Linked DNA regions of Hyphomicrobium denitrificans ATCC 51888. The protein of the gene in region 1 interacts with the protein of each later gene in a pairwise test. Links are inferred from orthologs where the notes say so. Each region holds a gene or a part of one and is shown on either strand. Other genes may lie near its edges. The genes, in order: ftsH and hflC.

Evidence for each region.
Region 2: the proteins of ftsH (region 1) and hflC interact in binary tests that used the Escherichia coli proteins (3 or more experiments, as listed by UniProt). The link is inferred for Hyphomicrobium denitrificans ATCC 51888 from one-to-one orthologs.

Annotation. Positions count from the first base shown.
Region 1 is NC_014313.1:2,472,501-2,482,361, forward strand. What follows is about bases 4,038-6,990. They hold ftsH (ATP-dependent zinc metalloprotease FtsH), read right to left. Parts: upstream 6,516-6,990; coding sequence 4,560-6,515; downstream 4,038-4,559. Other genes in these bases: folP (dihydropteroate synthase), read right to left, coding at 4,038-4,226; tilS (tRNA lysidine(34) synthetase TilS), read right to left, coding at 6,647-6,990. Outside these bases: HDEN_RS11905 (ParA family protein), read left to right, coding at 1-597; HDEN_RS11910 (hypothetical protein), read left to right, coding at 625-1,089; HDEN_RS11915 (APC family permease), read left to right, coding at 1,132-2,472; HDEN_RS11920 (pyridoxamine 5'-phosphate oxidase family protein), read right to left, coding at 2,477-3,091; more of folP, read right to left, coding at 3,123-4,037; more of tilS, read right to left, coding at 6,991-7,978; tol-pal system protein YbgF, read right to left, coding at 8,002-9,003; HDEN_RS11945 (OmpA family protein), read right to left, coding at 9,177-9,861. UniProt on the Escherichia coli protein: Acts as a processive, ATP-dependent zinc metallopeptidase for both cytoplasmic and membrane proteins. Plays a role in the quality control of integral membrane proteins.
Region 2 is NC_014313.1:278,546-288,394, reverse strand. The notes cover bases 4,094-7,034. They hold hflC (protease modulator HflC), read right to left. Parts: upstream 6,050-7,034; coding sequence 5,138-6,049; downstream 4,094-5,137. Other genes in these bases: hflK (FtsH protease activity modulator HflK), read right to left, coding at 6,051-7,034; HDEN_RS01315 (DUF2065 domain-containing protein), read right to left, coding at 4,956-5,141; HDEN_RS01320 (Do family serine endopeptidase), read right to left, coding at 4,094-4,824. Outside these bases: HDEN_RS01335 (mannose-1-phosphate guanylyltransferase/mannose-6-phosphate isomerase), read left to right, coding at 108-1,553; pssA (CDP-diacylglycerol--serine O-phosphatidyltransferase), read right to left, coding at 1,560-2,507; HDEN_RS01325 (phosphatidylserine decarboxylase), read right to left, coding at 2,604-3,317; more of HDEN_RS01320, read right to left, coding at 3,361-4,093; more of hflK, read right to left, coding at 7,035-7,223; HDEN_RS01300 (dihydrofolate reductase), read right to left, coding at 7,480-7,992; HDEN_RS17890 (hypothetical protein), read left to right, coding at 8,218-8,601; HDEN_RS01295 (thymidylate synthase), read right to left, coding at 8,651-9,445; HDEN_RS01290 (CPBP family intramembrane glutamic endopeptidase), read right to left, coding at 9,496-9,849.

The DNA.
Region 1 (9,861 bases):
GTGCCGGGATCGCTGCTGCTCGAGGATATCCAGGGCGAGCTTTATCTGAAGCAGGCCAATCAGAGCAACATTCCGGACGTGGTCGCGAACCGGGTACGCGGACGCATGGAAAGCCTGATCCGGCGCTTCGAGGGCGACTACGATGTCGTGATCCTCGACTGCGCGCCGGGACTGTCGTTCGCGGCGCTTGCCGCGCTCAAGACGGCGGACAAGGTCATCGTTCCGTTCCGTCCGGATTATGTTTCGCAGCTCGCGGTCGACCGCGTGGCGATGCTGATCGAAGACACCCGGAACCTCGACGACCTTTCGGAAATTCCGATGGACGACCGGCGCTACGCCTGCCTTGCAAACTACGTGCGGAACGACGACAAGGATTATATGATGATCGAGGAAATCAGCCTCGTGCATCCGGTCCTGGAGACGTTCCTGCCGCAGCGAAACGGCATCGCCAATGCCTTCGACTATATTGGGCAGCTCCGCTCGATCGACGCGAAATATTCGGATGCGGCGGGCGACGTGAAAGAACTTTACCAGGAAATCTCGCGGATCATTGACACGATCTCCGCAAACAAGAAAACCAAGGTTGCGGTTTCCTAAAGCCATCAGTCGAAAAGCGCATCGATCATGAGCAAAGGCACACAGCTCTGGCCCGGCGATAAGATGCGCAGCTTTTTCAGCGCGCATATCCGGCGTGAGACGTCACTCGACGATGCGGCGGTCGAGCGGCTCGCCGAAGCGTTGACGAAAGCCGTCAACCGCATGCTCGTCTGGGATATGCCGGACGACGTTCCACGCACGGGCAAAGCCGCCGGGAAGGGCGACGCCGCGCCGGAGCTCGCGGCTCGGCATGCCCGCGCCGAAAACTTCAATCCGTATCTGTTTTCGGCGATCGTGGTGCTTGCGAAGCAGGGCCGTGATGGACTGAGCAAGCGTCTGCAGGAAATCAAGACGGTTGAAAATCTGCGCGCCTTCGCGGAAGCGCAACACGTTCCCGTCGACGCCAAGCTTCGCCGCCTGGACGATATCCGCAAAGCTATCGTCGCGGCCGCAGAGCAGCGTCTCGCCGACCGCAAGGCCGCCGCGAGCTGAGCCTCAATCCCATCCGCGTGTCGTCGCGCATCGGAGCACCGCATGAGCGACAATGTAAGTGACCGGACGCAAGGGGACGGGCCTGTTCTGCGCCGCTCGATCGGCACGACACAGCTCGCGCTCTACGCGCTCGGCAGCATGGTCGGGTCGGGGATTTACGGACTGATCGGAAAGGCTGCCGGCGAGGCCGGATCTGCGGTCTGGTTGTCGTTTGTCGTCGCGCTCTGCGCCGCTCTGCTGACGTCGCTTTCCTATGCGTCGCTCGGCTCGCGCTATCCGAGGGCGGGAGGCGCCGCGTACGTGACGGGGCGCGCGTTTCGCCTTCCAATCGTGAGCTTCATCATCGGGCTCGCGCTTGTGGCTTCGGGCCTGACGTCGATCGCAACGCAATCCAAAATTTTCGCCACCATCCTTGCGGATATCGCGGGCCTCGAACAGCTTTCACCGACATTCATCGCCATCGGATTTCTTCTCATTCTCGGCGGCATCGTCTTTCGCGGCATCCGCGAGAGCATGTGGGTCAACGTGGTTTGCACGCTGATGGAAGTCGGCGGTTTGCTGCTCGTGATTGCATCCGGCATTTCCTACTGGGGCAGCGTCGACTACTTCCAGACGCCGCCGGAACGCGCGGATACGGCCTTCGGCGTGATCGTACTGCAGGCGTCGGTGTTGACGTTCTTCGCGTTCATCGGATTCGAGGATGCGATCAACGTCGCGGAGGAATGCAAAGATCCGGAGCGGACTATTCCGCGCGGTCTGATCATCGCGACCTTTACGGCGGCGCTGCTCTACATAGCGGTCGCGGTCACTGCCGTGTCGGTTGTCCCGTGGCATGAGCTGGCGACGACATCGAGCCCGCTGACTGAAGTCATGCGCCGCAGCGCGCCGGGAATTCCGCCAGGCATCATGACATTCATTGCGCTGTTCTCGGTCGCGAACACTGCGCTCGTGAATTACGTCACGGCCTCGCGCCTGATCTACGGCATGTCCGGACAAGGATTGCTGCCGAATCATTTCGGGCGGCTCCACGCGAAGCAACGCACGCCGCATATCGCCGTGCTGGCGCTGCTTGCGGTGTCCCTGCTGCTGGTGATTGCGGGCGGCATCGCCGACCTTGCTGCGGCGACCGTCTTGCTGCTTCTTGTGGTGTTCATCGCCGTCAATGCTTCGCTCGTTACGCTCAAGCGCCGCGCCGACGAAAAGCCGGGCCAGTTCGAAATACCGGTGATCCTGCCGCTTGCGGGAATTGCCGTTTGCACGGGTCTGCTTTTGACGCGACTGGCAAGCAGCGACTGGCGCGCGCCCGCTCTCGCAGGCGCGCTGATCGCCCTGATCCTCGCGCTTTACGCAGTGCTTCGGATGGGAAAATCGGACGTCCGGTGAGCCTTCATTGCGCCTTGGAGTCGTTGCGCAGGCGGGCATTTTCCGTTTCGAGATCGGCGATCCGCGTTTGCAGCCGTCCAATCGCGCCTGCCACTTCGTCAAATGGCAGCATCCGCGGAATATGCTGCGGGCAGTTCTGATCCCAGGCTTCGATCGTGAAGACGATCACGCGTTCCGGCCGCGCGCGATATGTCGGATCGCTCAGCTTCGACAGCAGCTCGTCATCGCCTTCGATCACCTTCGCCGTACCCCAGAGCTTTACGCGCCGCTGATGCACGTAATCCATGATGAATATGTAGGCTTTCGGATTCTCGGCGAGATTGCCGATCGTGATGTACTGCCGGTTTCCAACATAATCAGCGAACGCCAGCCTCTTGTCGTCGAGGATCTTGAGAAACCCCGCGGGCCCGCCGCGATGCTGGATGTAAGGCTGGCCGTCGGCGCTCGCCGTTGCAAGGTAGAAGGAGCGCGCATCGGCGATGAATGCGGTGAGGTCCGGCGTGACGGTGCTCGGCCAGCCCCTCGTACGTTCCATCCGCTCGTATTGAAGACGCGAACCGCGCTTTGACTGTTCGGCCTTGACGGACGGTGTGAATGCGATGTCGGAAGCAATTTGCATCAGAGCCAATCTCCCGCGCTTGATCCCTCGGTTAATCCAACCCCTTTTCGGTGCCCGCCGTACAGGCGCGCCAGACCTCGATCGCCTGCTTCGTTTCCTTGACGTCGTGAACGCGCACGATCTGCACGCCCGATCCGACACCCGCGATGGCCGTCGCCAGCGATCCCGACACGCGATCCTTCGCGTCATCGACGTTGCAGAGCTGGCCGATCATTTTCTTGCGGCTCGCACCGAGAAGGATCGGCACGCCGAGACCGTGATAGAGCGACAGCCCCGCCATCACCGCGACGTTGTGATGAAGGTGCTTGCCGAAGCCGATGCCGGGATCAACGACGATTTTCGATTTCGGGATTCCGGCGGCGACACAGGCCTGCACGCGGCTTTCGAGGTAATCGAATACGTCGAGGACGACATCGTCATACTGCGGATTGTCGTTCATCGTTTTCGGATCGCCCTGCGCGTGCATGATGACGACGGGCAGCTCGGTTTCAGCCGCGACGGCGAGCGAGTCCGGATCATGCGTGAACGCCGAGACGTCATTCAGAATGTCGGCCCCGGCAGCGGCGGCGCGGCGCATCACCTCGGCCTTGCGCGTATCGATTGAGATCACGGCGTCGGTGCGGGCGCGCAGGCCTTCGATGACCGGGAGGACGCGACGCAGTTCCTCGTCGAGTGCAACAGCGTCCGACTGCGGGCGCGTGCTCTCGCCGCCGATATCGAGGATGTCGGCGCCTTCGGCGACGAGCTGAAGACCGTGCGCGATTGCCTTCTCGGCGTCGAGGTTTTCGCCGCCGTCGGAGAAGCTGTCCGGCGTGACGTTGACGATGCCCATGATGCGGGGCCGGTCGAGCGACAATCCGGCGATGCGTGGACGCTGCGTGGATAGTTCCTCGAGGATGTCGGCTGCCGCCAGAGCCTCGCGGCCCCAGTCGCCGCTGAACGCATCGCCGAGGACGATCGTGCGCCGCTTCGTTTCCGGCGTCGCGCGCGTCAAGACATCCAGCGCGGCGAACGACAAGCGCCCGCCTGCGAGCGGCAATCCGCGCCATTCCGGGATATCGGGCTCGTCGATGGCGCGGCGTCGGCTCCTGTCCCAGAAGATCGCAGTCGGCTGGAGGTAAATCGAGCGTTTCATTCGGCGTCCGTGTCCATCGCTGTGCAGGTGTTCTTACGAGAAAAGTTTCAAACGTGCGCCTGGATTTTCACGCCGCGCCGTCGAAGGGGGGGCGGAGATGCGCGAGCCGTTGGACGAGTTGACGTTGGTCGCTGATGGGGTCGGTCAGGCCGTTGATATTCCGCCTGGCTCTCCACCCCACCCCTGACCCCTCCCCGTCAAGGGGAGGGGAATTAGAGCGGAGCTTCGTCGGCGTCTTCACTCGGACTGATGGCTCTGTTGGAGGTCGGCAAACAAAACGGCCGCGAGCGGGTCGCGGCCGTTTGATCGTGGATCGTGCGTTTGAGCGGAGGCTCAACCTTGCGGCTGGGGTTCCGGCCCGATGTCGATGCCGCCCGATGGCTCGCTGCGCGGACGGGGCGGTTGACGCCCGGCCGAGGGCACTGCCGATCCTGCCGAACCCTTCGTGCCATCGTCGTCATCGCGACGGGCGATCTTCTCGCCGCGCATGATCGCCTGGCACTCTTCGCCGGTGATCGTCTCGTATTCCATGAGCGCCTGCGCCATGGTTTCGAGTTCGGCCTTGTGCTTCGTCAGCACTTCCCAGGCGATGCTCTGCCCGGTGGTGACGATGCGACGGGTTTCCTCGTCGATGAGCTTGGCGGTTTCCTCGCTCATGTTCTTCTGCTGCGTGATCGAATGCCCGAGGAAGACTTCCTGCGAGTTCTCCGAGTACAGCAGCGGACCGAGCTTGTCGCTCATACCCCATTCCGTGACCATGCGCTTGGCGATCCCGGTCGCCTGGCTGATGTCGCTCGACGCGCCGGTGTTCAAGTGCTCGCGACCGTAGATGATCTGCTCGGCGACGCGGCCACCGAAGGCCATCGCGATTTTGCCTTCGCACCACTGCTTCGAATAGCTGAGGCGATCGCGCTCGGGCAAACTCATCGTCACGCCCAGCGCACGGCCGCGCGGTACGATCGTCACCTTGTGCAGCGGATCGTTGCCCGGCACGACGAGGTTGACGATGGCATGGCCCGCTTCGTGATAGGCGGTCGCAAGCTTTTCTTCCTGCGTCATGGCCATGGTCTTGCGCTCAGCGCCCATCATGACCTTGTCTTTGGAATCCTCGAACTCGGCCTGCGTCACGAGCCGCTTGTTGCGGCGAGCGGCAAGCAGCGCTGCCTCGTTGACGAGGTTCGCGAGATCGGCGCCCGAGAAGCCCGGCGTACCGCGCGCGATGACCTTCGGATCGACGTCGGGTGCCAGCGGCACTTTCTTCATATGCACGCGGAGGATCTTTTCGCGTCCGTTGACGTCCGGATTCGGCACCATGATCTGGCGGTCGAAACGGCCGGGACGCAGCAACGCGGGATCGAGCACGTCGGGGCGGTTGGTCGCCGCGATGATGATGATGCCTTCGTTGGCTTCGAAGCCGTCCATCTCGACGAGCAACTGATTGAGCGTTTGCTCACGCTCGTCGTTGCCGCCGCCGAGACCGGCGCCGCGATGGCGGCCGACGGCGTCGATTTCGTCGATGAAGATGATGCAGGGCGCGTTCTTCTTCGCCTGCTCGAACATGTCGCGGACACGGCTCGCGCCGACACCGACGAACATTTCGACGAAGTCGGAGCCCGAGATCGTGAAGAACGGCACGTTGGCTTCGCCGGCAACGGCGCGCGCGATCAGCGTCTTACCGGTGCCGGGAGGGCCGACGAGCAGACAGCCGCGCGGAATGCGTCCGCCGAGGCGCTGGAACTTCTGCGGATCGCGAAGGAACTCGACGATCTCCTCGAGATCGGATTTCGCCTCATCGACGCCGGCGACGTCATCGAACGTGACGCGGCCGTGGCGCTCGGTCAGGAGTTTCGCGCGCGATTTGCCGAAGCCCATCGCACGCCCGGAGCCGGACTGCATCTGTCGCATGAAAAAGATCCAGACGCCGATCAGAAGCAGCATCGGGAACCAACTCAGCAGAATGCTCGTGATCGACTGCACTTCATCCTCTGCAGGCCGCGCTTTGAACTTCACACCCTTCTCACGCAGGCGGGTCACGAGATTCGGGTCTTCAGGAGCGTACGTCGCGAATGCGGCTTCGCTGCCAGACGCATCGCGCTTCGTGCCGGTGATACGATTACCTGCCAGAACCGCTTCCGACACAGTACCCTTATCGACAGCGTCAAGAAATTCCGAATATTGAATCTCGTTTGAATGCCTGGACTGGCTCGGGTTGCTAACCAGGTTGTATAACGCGAGCAGCAGGACGAGCAGCGCCGCCCAGATCGCAAGCTTCTGATAATTAGGGTTCATTTGGTTCCCTGTTTAGGCCAGTGACGCGGCCAGCGTTCTGGGCTCCGGCTGAGCATGGGGCCGGGTTCCCGCTTAACATAAGAGGCTCGACACATCCGCACAAGTTCGGCCTACAGCCTGCCGATAAATCCTTAACAAGCAGCCGCGGCTGCCAATGCCTTGAGTTGGCAGCCCGTCTCCTCAAGCGACGCCTGCGATGCGACGGCGAAGGGGGCGAGCGACGGCACCGCGACCAAATCGTCACCCTGCCAGAACGACGGCAGCGCATGTGCCGCCCGCGACGGCGGCCGATATTTAGCGGCGAGACGGCCCGCAATCCTCGCGTAATTCTCCGCGCCGAGCGGACGTACTTTTACCGCCCCGATCGCGTCCGCCGCACGCTGGACAATGAACCTGCGATCCCACGTCCGGCTCTCACCTGGAGATAGAATAAGGTCAGACTGCGTGAGCCGCCCCGCCTCGCGCCAGACGCGGACGAAACGGCTGCCGCTGGAGACCATCACGCCGCCGAGCGTTGCAGTACTTTTGTCTTCCGCCTGAAGTCGAGCCGTGAGGTCTTCGATTTCGACAAGGTCGGGTCGTTCGCTGGCGCCTCCGTAACGTGCGATGAGGCTCCCGAGAAGGCGCTGGCGGAGCAACGCGGGACCGGCGCGGAAGGCGTTGCGGTCGAAGGCGGCGAAGACTTCGTTTCCGAACGAGAGCGCGAGAGTCGCGGCGAAGCATTCGTCGGCGTAACGCAACGCGGCCTCCGCCTCACCGAGACGCCGTGCGGATGTTGCCAACGCCGCAGGCGAAATTCCGGCCGCATCGAGATCGGAGAGCGCACTTCGCATGCGCGCGCGCTCATAGCGATGATCCGAGTTGCTCGGATCATCGACACTCGATAGCCCGCGTGCTTCGAGCGTTGCGATGAGGCGGGATTTGGCGAACGCCAGCAGCGGCCGCACGAGGCTGACGGTCGAGCCTTCGTGCAACACGCGTTCGGCCGGCATTCCGGCGAGCCCGTTGACGCCGGCTCCGCGTGCGAGGCGCATGGCGAACGTCTCGGCCTGATCGCCTTGATGATGCGCGGTGACGACGGCGACATCGCTCGCGCTCAGCGCGCGTGCATGATCATCGAGCAGCCGGTAACGTGCGCGGCGTGCGGCGTCGGGAATGCCGCGCGACGGCTTCTCGCCCGTCCAAGGCAATGTGACGTGCGGCAGTCCTAATCGCTGCGCTTCGCTTGCGACGAACTCGGCTTCGCGCGGAGATTCGGGACGCAGTCCGTGATCGACCGTTGCGACGGAGAGCGATGGCGGAGCGCCGTTTCGGCGTTGACGCCATTCGGAGGCCAGCACGAGCAGAGCCATGCTATCCGGTCCGCCCGAAACTGCGAGGACGACGTGCTCAAACTTCGCGAGCGGCTCGAACGCGGCGTCCGCTTCGTCTGGTGTGATCGGCAGATGTGAGCCGCGCGACATCGCTCTTCACCGCCAGCTACGCGTTACTGGCACCCGACGCGCTGACGTTCGCTCTGTGCGCGCGTCTTGACGCTCTTGGGAGCCGTCGGAAACTTGGTCGCCAACTCAGCGAACGAGGAGCACGCCGCATCTTTCTGACCAAGACGATCGAGCGACATCGCGAGTTTCAGCAAGCTGTCGGGGGCCTTCGCGCCTTGCGCGTACGTTTGATAGCCCTTCAAGAATGCGCTTGCGGCAGCCTTGTATTGCCCGCGGACGAAATGCGTTTCGCCGAGCCAGTATTGCGCGTTGCCGGAAAGCGAGTCGTTCGGAAACTTCTTCAAGAACTCAGTGAACGACGTTTCCGCCGCGCCGTAATCGCGCTGCAAGAGATAGCCGTAAGCCTGCTCATAGAGCTGTTTCGGATCGTTGCTCGACTCACTGGCCGGAGCCAACGCCGCCGTTGCGACCGATGCCGGCGGCGCTTCCGCGGCCGGGTTTCCAGCGGCCGGAGCAGCGTTCGGCGAATGCGCGCTATCGCTGCTGAGCAAACCGCCGATCGCGTCCTCGCCCGCGGCGACCGTCGTCGAGCCGAATCCGGGGCTTGGCTCGCCATCGTGTGCTTGCGGGTAGGTTCCGTCAGCAGCCGACGCAGTGGCCGAGGATGGCGGGATGTCGGACCGGCGCGGCGTACCGCCGAGGCTGCGAACCTGATCGGAAAGCTGCTGGACCTGAGCGGTCAGCGCGCGGATCTGAGTCTCGAGACTTTCGATGCGCGCCGCATCGCCGTCGCCTCCGGCTGTCGAAGCCGGAAATGGCGCGGGCGCGGAGCCACCGCTCTTCGCCAACGTCTCGAGCGTGCCGACGACGACCTGCATATCGACGAGTTGTTCTTCGAGCGACTGAACGCGCGTCTGCAGCCCGCTGTCAGCCGCCTTCGGCGCTTTATCCTTGGACTGAGCAAGCGCAGGCGTCGCCGCGACAAGCAACGCGACTGCCGCCACAGGAATTCCGAACCGAACTGGAATCAGTTTGCGCTTAGCCATGCCCTGGCCCTGCTCCGTATGATTCTATCAAAGCTACTCGTTTCGATATCGGCGCCGAGTCTAGCACAGCTATCGCGTATCGACCTGTCTCGTGCGCCCGATATTGGGCAAAATCAAATGAAGAGTCATGAGCTTCCCCGCCCATGCGGCAATCGCGGCGAAGCCAAGACGGCTTATTGCGCCACTTGGCCCGTCTCGGCGGGGCGGCCCGACAATCCTCTAGGCGGCCGCGTTGTGGACGATTGCATGCTCGATCTTATCGGATCCTGATCGCGAAGATCATTAATGAAAACTTCGGCGTTGCGATTCTGCGCCCGGCACATCGACGTCGAGCAGACCGCAACCTTGTCGTCGTTGCCCGTTGGTCTCAGGTCGACGCGACTCGCATCGAGTCCCGCCGCGATCAAACGATCGCGCACGGCTTCGGCCCGCTGCTTGGACAAGGTTTGCGCGGATCGCCGGTCACCGCCATCGTCGGAGCGGCCAATCACCGTGATCGTCAGATTCGGACGGAGTTTCAGCCAGCGGGCCTGGCCCTCGATAATGGCCAGCGCCCGGCCGCCGAGTTCCGCGCTGCTTTCCGCAAAAAATACCCGATCGCCGACGCTGATCAGAAACGCATGGCGGTACTCGGCCGTTCGTTCGGCTTCATCAGCGCGGATTGCGGCGCGCCCTTCTTCGGTATCTCCGTCGGAACCGAGGGACGACAGCGCCCGGCGCGCACGCGCCGCTTCGGGCGAATCGGGAAAGGCCGAAATCAATTTCTGGAATAGCCGACGCGCGGAATCGTATGCGCGATCCGAAGCCGCGTCCATTCCATCGACGAGAAGTTCCGCAGCAGTCTCGCCGTTCGGACCG
Region 2 (9,849 bases), 2.2 Mb from region 1 along the record:
CGCGCGCCTGGGTCGACCCCAGAACTGTTCATTATTCTATCAGTAGCGGTGTCGTAGAACGGGCGCATGACTTTGGCTCGTTCCGTTAAATGGGGTTGGGGAAGTCGATGAGCGACATCTTTCCGGTAATTCTATCGGGCGGCTCCGGCACGCGCCTGTGGCCGCTGTCGCGGTCCATGTATCCGAAACAATTCATCCGGTTCTTCAACAGCCAGAACGGCAGCTTTCTCTCGGCCGCCCTCGGACGCTTGCAGCAGTCGTCGGGCTTCAAGGCTCCGATCCTTCTTTGCAATAACGATCATCGCTTTCTCATTCGCGAGGAAGTCGAGCGCTTGGGGATTGATCCGCTCGCGATCATCCTCGAACCCGTCGCGCGTAACACGGCTCCCGCCATCGCCGTCGCGGCGCTCGTCGCGCTCGAAGCAAGCCCTAAGGCGACGCTCGCCGTCATGCCGTCCGATCACGTCGTAAAGGACGATGCGGTGTTCGCAGCCGCCGTCAAACGCGCCGCCGAAGTCGCGGCGACCGGCAAGCTTGTCCTCTTCGGGATCAAGCCGAACGAGCCGCACACCGGCTACGGCTACATCAAGCAGGGCAGCGCGCTTGAAGGTTTCGAAGGCCAGGCGTTCGCCGTCGACTCCTTTGCCGAGAAGCCCGATCGCGCCACCGCGGAAACATATCTCGCGGCTGGCGATCGCTTCTGGAACAGCGGCATCTTCGTGCTCAACGCCCGGACATTCCTGAACGAAATCGAACGCCTGCAACCCGATATCTTGCAGGCCGCGCGCGCCGCGCTCGCAGGCGCCAAGGAAGACCTTGGATTTTTGCGCCTCGACAAGGCCGCCTTCGCGACGGCGCCGAATATTTCCGTCGACTACGCCGTGATGGAAAAAACCGGCGCAGCTGCCGTTCTGCCGCTCAATGTCGGCTGGAACGATGTCGGCTCATGGGCCTCGCTCTGGGACATTGCTCCGCGCGACGCCGCAGGCAACTTCGTCAAGGGCGACGCCATCCTCGAAGACACGTCGGACTGCTTTATTCATTCCGAGAAGGCGATCGTCTCGACCATCGGCGTCAAAGACCTCGTCATCGTCGATACGCCCGATGCCCTGCTGGTCGCGGATAAGAACCGGACGCAGGACGTCTCCAAGATCGTGCAGCGCCTGCGCTCCTCGAACCGCAAGGAGCAGGAGCAGCACCTCCGAAACTACCGCCCGTGGGGCTACTTCGAGACGTTGAACATCGGCCCGCGCTTCCAGGTGAAGCTTCTGCATGTGAAGCCCGGCGGCGTGCTGTCCATGCAAATGCACCATCATCGCTCCGAGCATTGGATCGTGGTGCAAGGAACCGCGCGCGTCGTCATCGGCGAGCGCGAGCAGCTCGTGCGCGAGAATGAGAGCGTCTACATCGTCGCGACGCAATGGCATCGCCTCGAAAACCCCGGCAAGGTGCCGGTCGAGATCATCGAGGTCCAGATCGGATCGTATCTCGGCGAGGACGACATCCTGCGCACGGACGACATCTATCACCGTGCGCCGGAAGAAACGAAATAAGCGCGGCTACTTTGGCTGATCCGGCGTGCGGAGCGTAAAGATGCGCCCCGTCGTCTTCGGCGGCTCGTCGCCAGGATCGGACTGAGCCGGGCCACCGCTCGCCACCGGTTCAGGCGCAACGGGCTCCGAAACCGCAGCTGGTTCCGCAGCCTCGCCCTGCGCAATCTTCTCCTGGAAATTCCGCCAGCTCACCGGAATGAACGCCAGATAGATAAGCGTAATCGCCGTCAGCGTCTGGTACGGGTACGTGAACAGCATCGCGACGACCGCGACCGCAATGACGAAGATCGGCAGAACCCACTCGCGGCCGACGCGTTCGCCGAGCAGCTTGCCCGAGTACGTCGGGATCGTTGAAACCATCATGAAGGCGATGAAAAGCGTGTAGACGAGCACGACCATCAGCGCCCAATGCGCTTTGATTTCCTCGAAGCCCAATTGATAGATGTAAACCGGCAGCAGCACCGCGATAGCCGCGGCGGGCGTCGGCATCCCGACGAAGTAATTCGATTGCCACTTCGGCTTGTCGTCATCGATCGCCGAATTGAAGCGCGCAAGTCTGAGCGCCGAGGTCAGCGCGAAAATCATCACGCAGATCCAGCCCGCGCTTTTGAGATCGCCAAGCCCCCAGTTGAAAATGAGAAACGCTGGAGCGACGCCGAAGTTGACGAAATCCGCGAGGCTGTCGAGTTCGGCCCCGAAACGCGATGATGCTTTGAGAAGGCGCGCGATCCGCCCGTCGATGCCGTCGAGGCACCCCGCGAACACGATCGCAGCGAGAGCCAGATCGTAACGGCCCTCGATCCCCATGCGGATCGACGTCAGACCCGCGCAGAGGCCGAGCAGCGTGAAGAAGTTCGGCACCAACATCCGCACCGGCACCTGCCGATGCCGGAACAGCGATCGCCTGCGGCGGCGTCGCGTTTCCGTTTCGATCCGTGGTTCTTCCATGTCCATGGCAGGCCTCCTCCAGGCGCATGCGCGGCCGTCGAACCCTCTTGCCCGAGACGGCCTCGGGCTTCAAAGCCGAGTGGTCCCTCTGGCTCAGGCGGCCTAAGCGAGACGCGCCTCACGCTCGGGCTCGACCGATTGAAGATCGGCGAAAACCGTTTCGCCCGCAACCGCTCGTTGGCCGACGCTCACAAGAGCGACCTTACCGGGTGGCAGATAAACATCCACACGCGAACCGAAGCGGATCAATCCGAATCGCTGTCCGGCCCCGATCACGTCGCCGATCTGCGAGAACGTCACGATCCGGCGCGCGACAAGCCCCGCAATCTGCACGACGCCGATTTCGCCCTCGGTCGGCGTCTCGATCACCAGAATACGCCGTTCATTGTCTTCACTCGCCTTATCGAGCGCCGCATTGAGAAATGCGCCCGGCACATAAAGCGAGCGCACGATGCGGCCCGCCACCGGCGAACGGTTGATGTGCACGTCGAAGACCGAAAGGAACGTCGAAATGCGCACGCGTTCTTCCGGACCCATCCCGAGTTCGGCGGGCGGCGTCACTTTCTCGATCGACGAAATCTTGCCGTCCGCCGCCGAGACGACGAGACCCGGCCGCAACGGCGTGACGCGCGCCGGATCGCGGAAGAAATAAACGACCCACGCTGTAATCGCGGCCGCGATCCATCCGAGCGGCGGATAGATCAGGAAGAAGATCAAAGTAACCACCGCGCCGATGGCGATGAACTTGTGCCCGTCCGGATGCACCGGCGCGAACGATTCAAAGATGGTATCGAGAAGTCCGTGGTTTCCAGACACGTTTGCCTCCTGGCGCGCGATGAACTGCGAAAATCGCGCGGGATTACGAGATTGGCACGGCAACGAAGCGAAGATCGCCCTTGCCGTCTTCGACGCGGAATAGCACGGCCTTGCGTCCGGCCTTCCTGACCTTATCGACGCTCGCCGCGACGTCGCCCGGATCGCTCACCGCTTCCTGCGCCGCCTCGACGATCACATCGCCGGCTTTGATGCCCTTTTTCGCTGCCGCGCTTTGCGGATCGATGCTTTCGACGACCACGCCTTTGATCTTGTCATCGAGTCCGTACTTGCGCCGGAGTTCCGACGTCAGCGCCGAAAGCTTGAGCCCGATGATCGACGATCCCGGCGCCGGGCTCTCGCTGCCCTGCTCTTTCAGATCGCTGTCGGTGTCGTCGCCGTCATCAAGGCGCCCGACCGTCACTTGCAGCGTCTTGCGCTCGCCTTTGCGCAGAAGCTCGACATCCGCGGCTTTGCCGATCGGCGCCTGCGCCACGATCCTCGGCAGGCCGCGCATCGAAGTCACGTCCTTGTTGTCGAACTTCAGAATGACGTCGCCGGCTTCGAGGCCTGCTTTCGCCGCCGGGCTCTCGGGCGTCACGGCCGCGATCAACGCGCCGCTGTTTTCCGGCACGCCGAGCGTCTCGGCGATGTCGTCCGTCACCGTCTGAATCTTCACACCAAGCCAGCCGCGCCGGACTTCACCGAATTGCTTCAGCTGATCGACGACGTTCGCGACCGTGTCCGAAGGCACGGCAAAGCCGATGCCGATCGAGCCGCCGGTCGGCGATATGATGGCCGTATTCACGCCGATCACTTCGCCGTCCATGTTGAACAGCGGCCCGCCCGAGTTGCCCTTGTTGATCGCAGCATCGGTCTGCAGATAATCGTCGTAAGGCCCGGAATTGATGTCGCGGCTCTTCGCCGAGATGATGCCCAGCGAAACCGAGCCCCCGAGCCCGAACGGATTGCCGATCGCCATCACCCAGTCGCCGACTTCGAGCGTGGCCGACGGCCCGAACTTGACGTCCTTGAGCGGCTTCTTCGGCGTGACCTTGAGCAGCGCGAGATCGGCCTTCGTATCGCGGCCGAGCACCTTGTCGACCTTCAGCTTCGAGCCATCGTGAAAATTGATCTCGATCTCTTCGGCGCCTTCGATCACGTGGTTATTGGTGACGATCAGGCCTTCGTTGCCGTCGATCACGAAGCCGGAGCCGAGCGACGAAATCTTGCGATCCGAATTGGGAACGCCGCCGCGCTTGTTGAAGAAGTCGTCGAAGAAGTCCTCGAACGGCGCGCCCTTCGGCACCTTCGGCAGCGGCACGCCGCTCGGTCCCTTGACGGTCTGCGAGGTGGAGATGTTGACGACGGCGTCGACGAGCTTCTTCGCGACCGGCGCAACCGACGCCGGGCCGTTCTGGAACGCCTGCGCCGGACACGAAAACAGCGCCATCGTCATGATCGCGCTGAGCAGCAGCCGAGGCATAAGCACGGATATTTTTCCGGTCATCGCAGAACTCCAGTGTCCGACCCCACGCGACGCTCGGCGGGACCTATGGGGCTTCAGTGGCGCAAGATCGCAGCATCAAAGTGACGATCGTAGCATATAGCCGGGATGGGGGGACAAGTCGGCTTCCGACCTTATCCTCGGACGAGCCAGACGAGAAAAACTCCAAACGCGACGGCCACGAGAGCTCCGGCCTGAATCGGGCCGTTTCCCCGGCTGGCGATGTCCGTGACGACACGCCGCGCAGCATCCGGGGCGACCGCCCAGAGTAGCCCTTCAAGAACAAGGGCTACTCCGAGGCCGGTCAGAAGATCGTTCATCGCTCAGGCGTGACCGTGACGGAAGGCGCCGGAGCCCGTTTCACGCCACCGTTCGGATCTTCGAAGTAGCGGAAGAAGTCGCTGCTCGGCGACAGAAGCAAACGCGTGTCGCTCGGCTTGATCGCCGTCGTGTACGCCTGCATCGAACGGTAGAACTGGAAGAAGTCCGGGTCCTTTCCGAACGCGTCCGCGAAGATGCGGCTGCGCTGAGCTTCGCCGTCACCGCGAATTTCGTCCGACTTCTGCGTCGCCGTCGCCTTGATGATCGTCACCGCCTTGTCGGCGTTGGCGCGAATGCGGTTGCTCTCGGCTTCACCCTGCGCCCGAAGCTCCGTTGCCTCACGAACGCGGTCGGCGCGCATGCGATCGTAGACCTTGACGAGGTTCACCTTCGGCAGATCGGCGCGCTTGAGACGCACGTCGACGACTTCAAGTCCGTAATCGCGGCCTTCTTTGTTCACCTGCGCCGCGATCTCCTTCATCAGCGACTCGCGCTTGTCCTTGACGATCTCCTGCAGCGTCGCAGAACCGAGCACGCGCCGGATTTCAGATTCGATCAGCGGTCCGACGACTTCACGCACGCGCTCTTCGTTGCGCACGTTCTGATAGAACTTGAGCGGGTCCGTGATGCGGTAACGCGCATAGGCGTCGACGATCAAGCGCTGCTGATCCGCCGCCGTGACTTCCTGCTCCGTCGTATCGAGATCGAGAATACGCTTGTCGAATTTCTCGACCGTATCGATGAACGGAACTTTCCACTTCAGTCCGGGCGTCTCGATGATCTGCTGCGTTTTACCGAAGCGCAGCACCATCGCCTGCTCGTTCTGATGCACGATGAATGCCGAGGCATAGAGACCCGCAGCCGCGAGGCCCAATACCGTAAGAATGAAAGCGAAGAATGCGCGCATATTATTTCGATCCTTCGGACGTTTCACGCTTCTGCAGCTGATCTAGCGGCAGGTAAGGCACGACGCCCTGGCCACTCTTCTGGTCGATGATGATCTTGTCGGCGCCCTCGAGCACGCGCTCCTGCATTTCGAGATACAAGCGCTGCCGCGTGACGTCCGGCGCCTTCTTGTATTCGTCGTAGACCTTGAGGAAGCGCGCCGCCTGACCGGTTGCCTCGGCGACGGTCTGGTCGCGATAGCCTTCGGCCGCGGCTACGATGCGATCGGCATCGCCTCGCGCTCTCGGCGTAACCTGGTCGGCGTAGGTTTGCGCCTGCTTGACCAGCGTTTCTCTCTCTTGCGCGGCCGCCGCAACCTCGCGGAACGAGCCGATGACTTCTTCCGGCGGATCGACTTCCTTGAGCTGGATCTGGTCGATCTTGATGCCCGCCCGATAATAATCGAGCGTCTTCTGCATCAGCTTTTGCACGTCTTCCTGAATTTGCTGCCGCCCACCTGTCAGAAGCGGCTGCAATGCCGACTGGCCGACCACTTCACGCATCGCGCTTTCGGCAACCTCACGCACCGTCGTCTCCGGCTGCGCGATATTGAATAGGAACTGCTGGACGCCGGTATCGCCATTTTCGCTCTTGTCCGGGCTGATGCGCCAGAACACGACGAAGCGGACATCGACGACGCTGCCGTCGCCGGTCAGCATCAGGCCGCTGTCGCGCGCTCCGAGGGTACTACGGGCGCTGCCGACTTCGATCGTCCGCTGCTGCGTGACTTTCGGCAGCCGCACTTCTTCGATTGGATACGGCAAACGCCAATGTAGACCTGGCGTATCCCAACGGTTGTATTCGCCAAAGCGCAGAACGATGCCCTGCTCGTCGGGATTCACGCGATAGAAGAAGCCGTAGAACGTTGCGCCGGCGAGAAGCAGAAGCCCGACGAGGAAAATAAACGTCTTCGGAACGCCGCCGCCGATGCCGCCCGAGCCATTGCCTCCGGCGCCGCCACCGCCGCCGCGCATGACACGGCGCATGCGGTCCTGGCCACGACGCAAAATCTCATCGAGATCCGGCGGCTCCTTGCCGCCGCCACCGCCAGAGCCCCAAGGCCCTTGCCCCCACGGACCGCCGCCGCCGCCGCCACCACCGCTGCCTTTTCCGCCGCCTTGATTACTCCAGGGCATAAATCAGGGCCTCTCTCGCATCTGAGCTGAAATTGAAGTGACGCATCCGCCTTCCGGCTCCTCGGTGCGGCGTCGGTCGGAAGACGACATTGAGACGTGCACGGTGAAAGCCTCGGGGACGCAAAAGAAAACAAGGTTCGGGGGAGCTTATAAGGTACGGTTCCCTCGATCGCAAATTCCCAACCCCTTGGATTATCGGAATTTGGGGCGTCGCGGCGGCGCTTCAAGGGTTTGAGACGCCGGCTCGCGCACTCTTTTACCTGCGTTCGTAAACGCTGAGCGTCGACGCAAACTCGTCGCGCGGCCCTTGCGGCAAGGCTTCTTTCGCCACTTCCTGCCAAACGGCGTCGTCAAGCGGCGGAAAATACCTGTCGCCTTCCACGCTCACATGAACGCGCGTCAGATAGATGCGATCTGCAACCGGCAGCGTGGCATCGAACACCGCGACGCCGCCGATAACCATGATCTCATCGGCCCCGCGCGTGGTCGCCAGGATGCGCGCCAGCGTCAGCGCTTCGGTGACGTTTTCGCAGGTCGAAACGTCGGCCGCATCGAACGCCGGATCGCGCGTCACGACGATGTTGTCACGGCCGTCGAGCGCCTTGCCGATCGACTGGAACGTCCGCCGCCCCATGATCATGGGCTTGCCCATCGTCAGCTTGCGGAACAGCTTGAGATCGGACGAGAGCCGCCACGGCAGCGCGCCGTCACGGCCGATGACGCCGTTTTCCGAAACGGCGACGACCAGGGAAATAGGTAAGTCATTCATCCCCGACCGATAGCAACGGCAGACACGAGAATCAAATCCTACGTCGTAGCCTGCCAATGCGCCGAATCGGTTCATCAACACCGACTAGCAAGCCATTAAACGGCGCAATTCCCGATTCAACTGTTTGCCGAATGTGGGAAACCCTACGGCTATTTCAGCAGCAACATTGCGACAGACCGAGAATCGCTCATCAATGTGCTCAAATCATAAAGATTGGGGGAATTCGTGAAATCCACGCCATTGGGCATCGCAATTTTCGCTTTGTTCGTTTCCGCCTGCGCAAAATCGCCGGATAGCATTGCACCGGCATACATAAGCGAAGTCGGCTATCAGAATTGGAGCTGCCCTCAGCTGGCGGAAGAAAGCAACCGCCTTTCTGCAGCGCTATCTAGCGCATCGATTCAACAGGAAAACGCCCGCACAAACGATACCGTTGGTGTCATATTGATTGGCCTGCCCGTTTCTAGTCTCTCCGGCGACAATATCGCACCTGAAATTGCGCGCCTCAAAGGAGAAACGGAAGCCGTTCGGAAAGCATCAATGTCTAAGGGGTGCGGCACACCATCTGCAATCAAGCCACCCTCAGTCGTGACATCCAGCATACGATAACCAATATTTCGCCAGTATTACTTCGCGTGCAAATTAATAGAGTGACAATTTAAACCGCCACCGGCGCCTTGATGTGCGGCCAGGGATCGTAGCCCTCGAGGCTGAAATCCTCGTACTTGAAATCGAAGATCGACGTCACCGCCGGATTGATCTTCATCCTCGGCAGCGCACGCGGGGTGCGCGAAAGCTGCAAGTCCGCCTGCTCCAGGTGATTCAAATAAAGATGCGCATCGCCGAACGTGTGCACGAACTCGCCCGGCTCCAATCCCGTGACCTGCGCCATCATCATCGTCAGCAGCGCGTAACTCGCAATGTTGAACGGCACACCGAGAAAAATATCTGCCGACCGCTGATAAAGCTGACACGAGAGCTTGCCGTCCGCGACGTAGAACTGCACGAGGCAGTGACACGGCGCCAGCGCCATGCGCGGAATATCGGCCGGATTCCACGCCGAAACGATAATGCGCCGGCTGTCCGGATTTGTTTTCAGCGTCTCGACGACCTCTTTGATCTGGTCGATCGTTTCGCCGTCCGGCGCGCTCCACGCGCGCCACTGCTTGCCGTAGACGGGACCGAGTTCGCCCTCGGGGTCGGCCCACTCATCCCAGATCGAAACGTCGTTCGCCTTGAGATACTCGATGTTGGTCGCCCCGGAGAGAAACCACAACAGCTCGACGATGATCGACTTGACGTGCAGCTTCTTCGTCGTGACCAGCGGAAAACCTTCGCTGAGATCGAAGCGCATCTGATGCCCGAACACGCTGAGCGTGCCGGTGCCCGTGCGGTCCGTTTTCTTCACGCCTTCGGTGCGCACGCGGCGCAATAAATCGAGATATTGCTGCATCGGAAAGGCTCTAGCGCGATTCTGGCTACGCTTCAGCTCCGGCCCCACGGCTATCCCGTTACGGCTGAGCTGTTCGGCGCAAACGCCAGGATGAGAACGATCAACGAGTTGTAAACACCATGACAGACGATCGGCGTCAAAAGGGTGCCGGTCTTCTCGCGGACCAGGGCCAGATAAATGCCGATCAGCGTGATCGCCGCGATGCCGTAAACGGAATAATGCGCGTGCAGTAGTGCCCACATGATCGCCGACGCTGCCGCTGCTCCGCCAATTCCAAGCGATGACCGTCGCAACGCCCCGTAAACCAACCCGCGAAACAGGCATTCTTCCGCGATCGGCGCTCCAATTCCGGCGGCGATCAAAACCAGCCACCACGTCTGCGCCTTCATCAGATCAGCGAACGG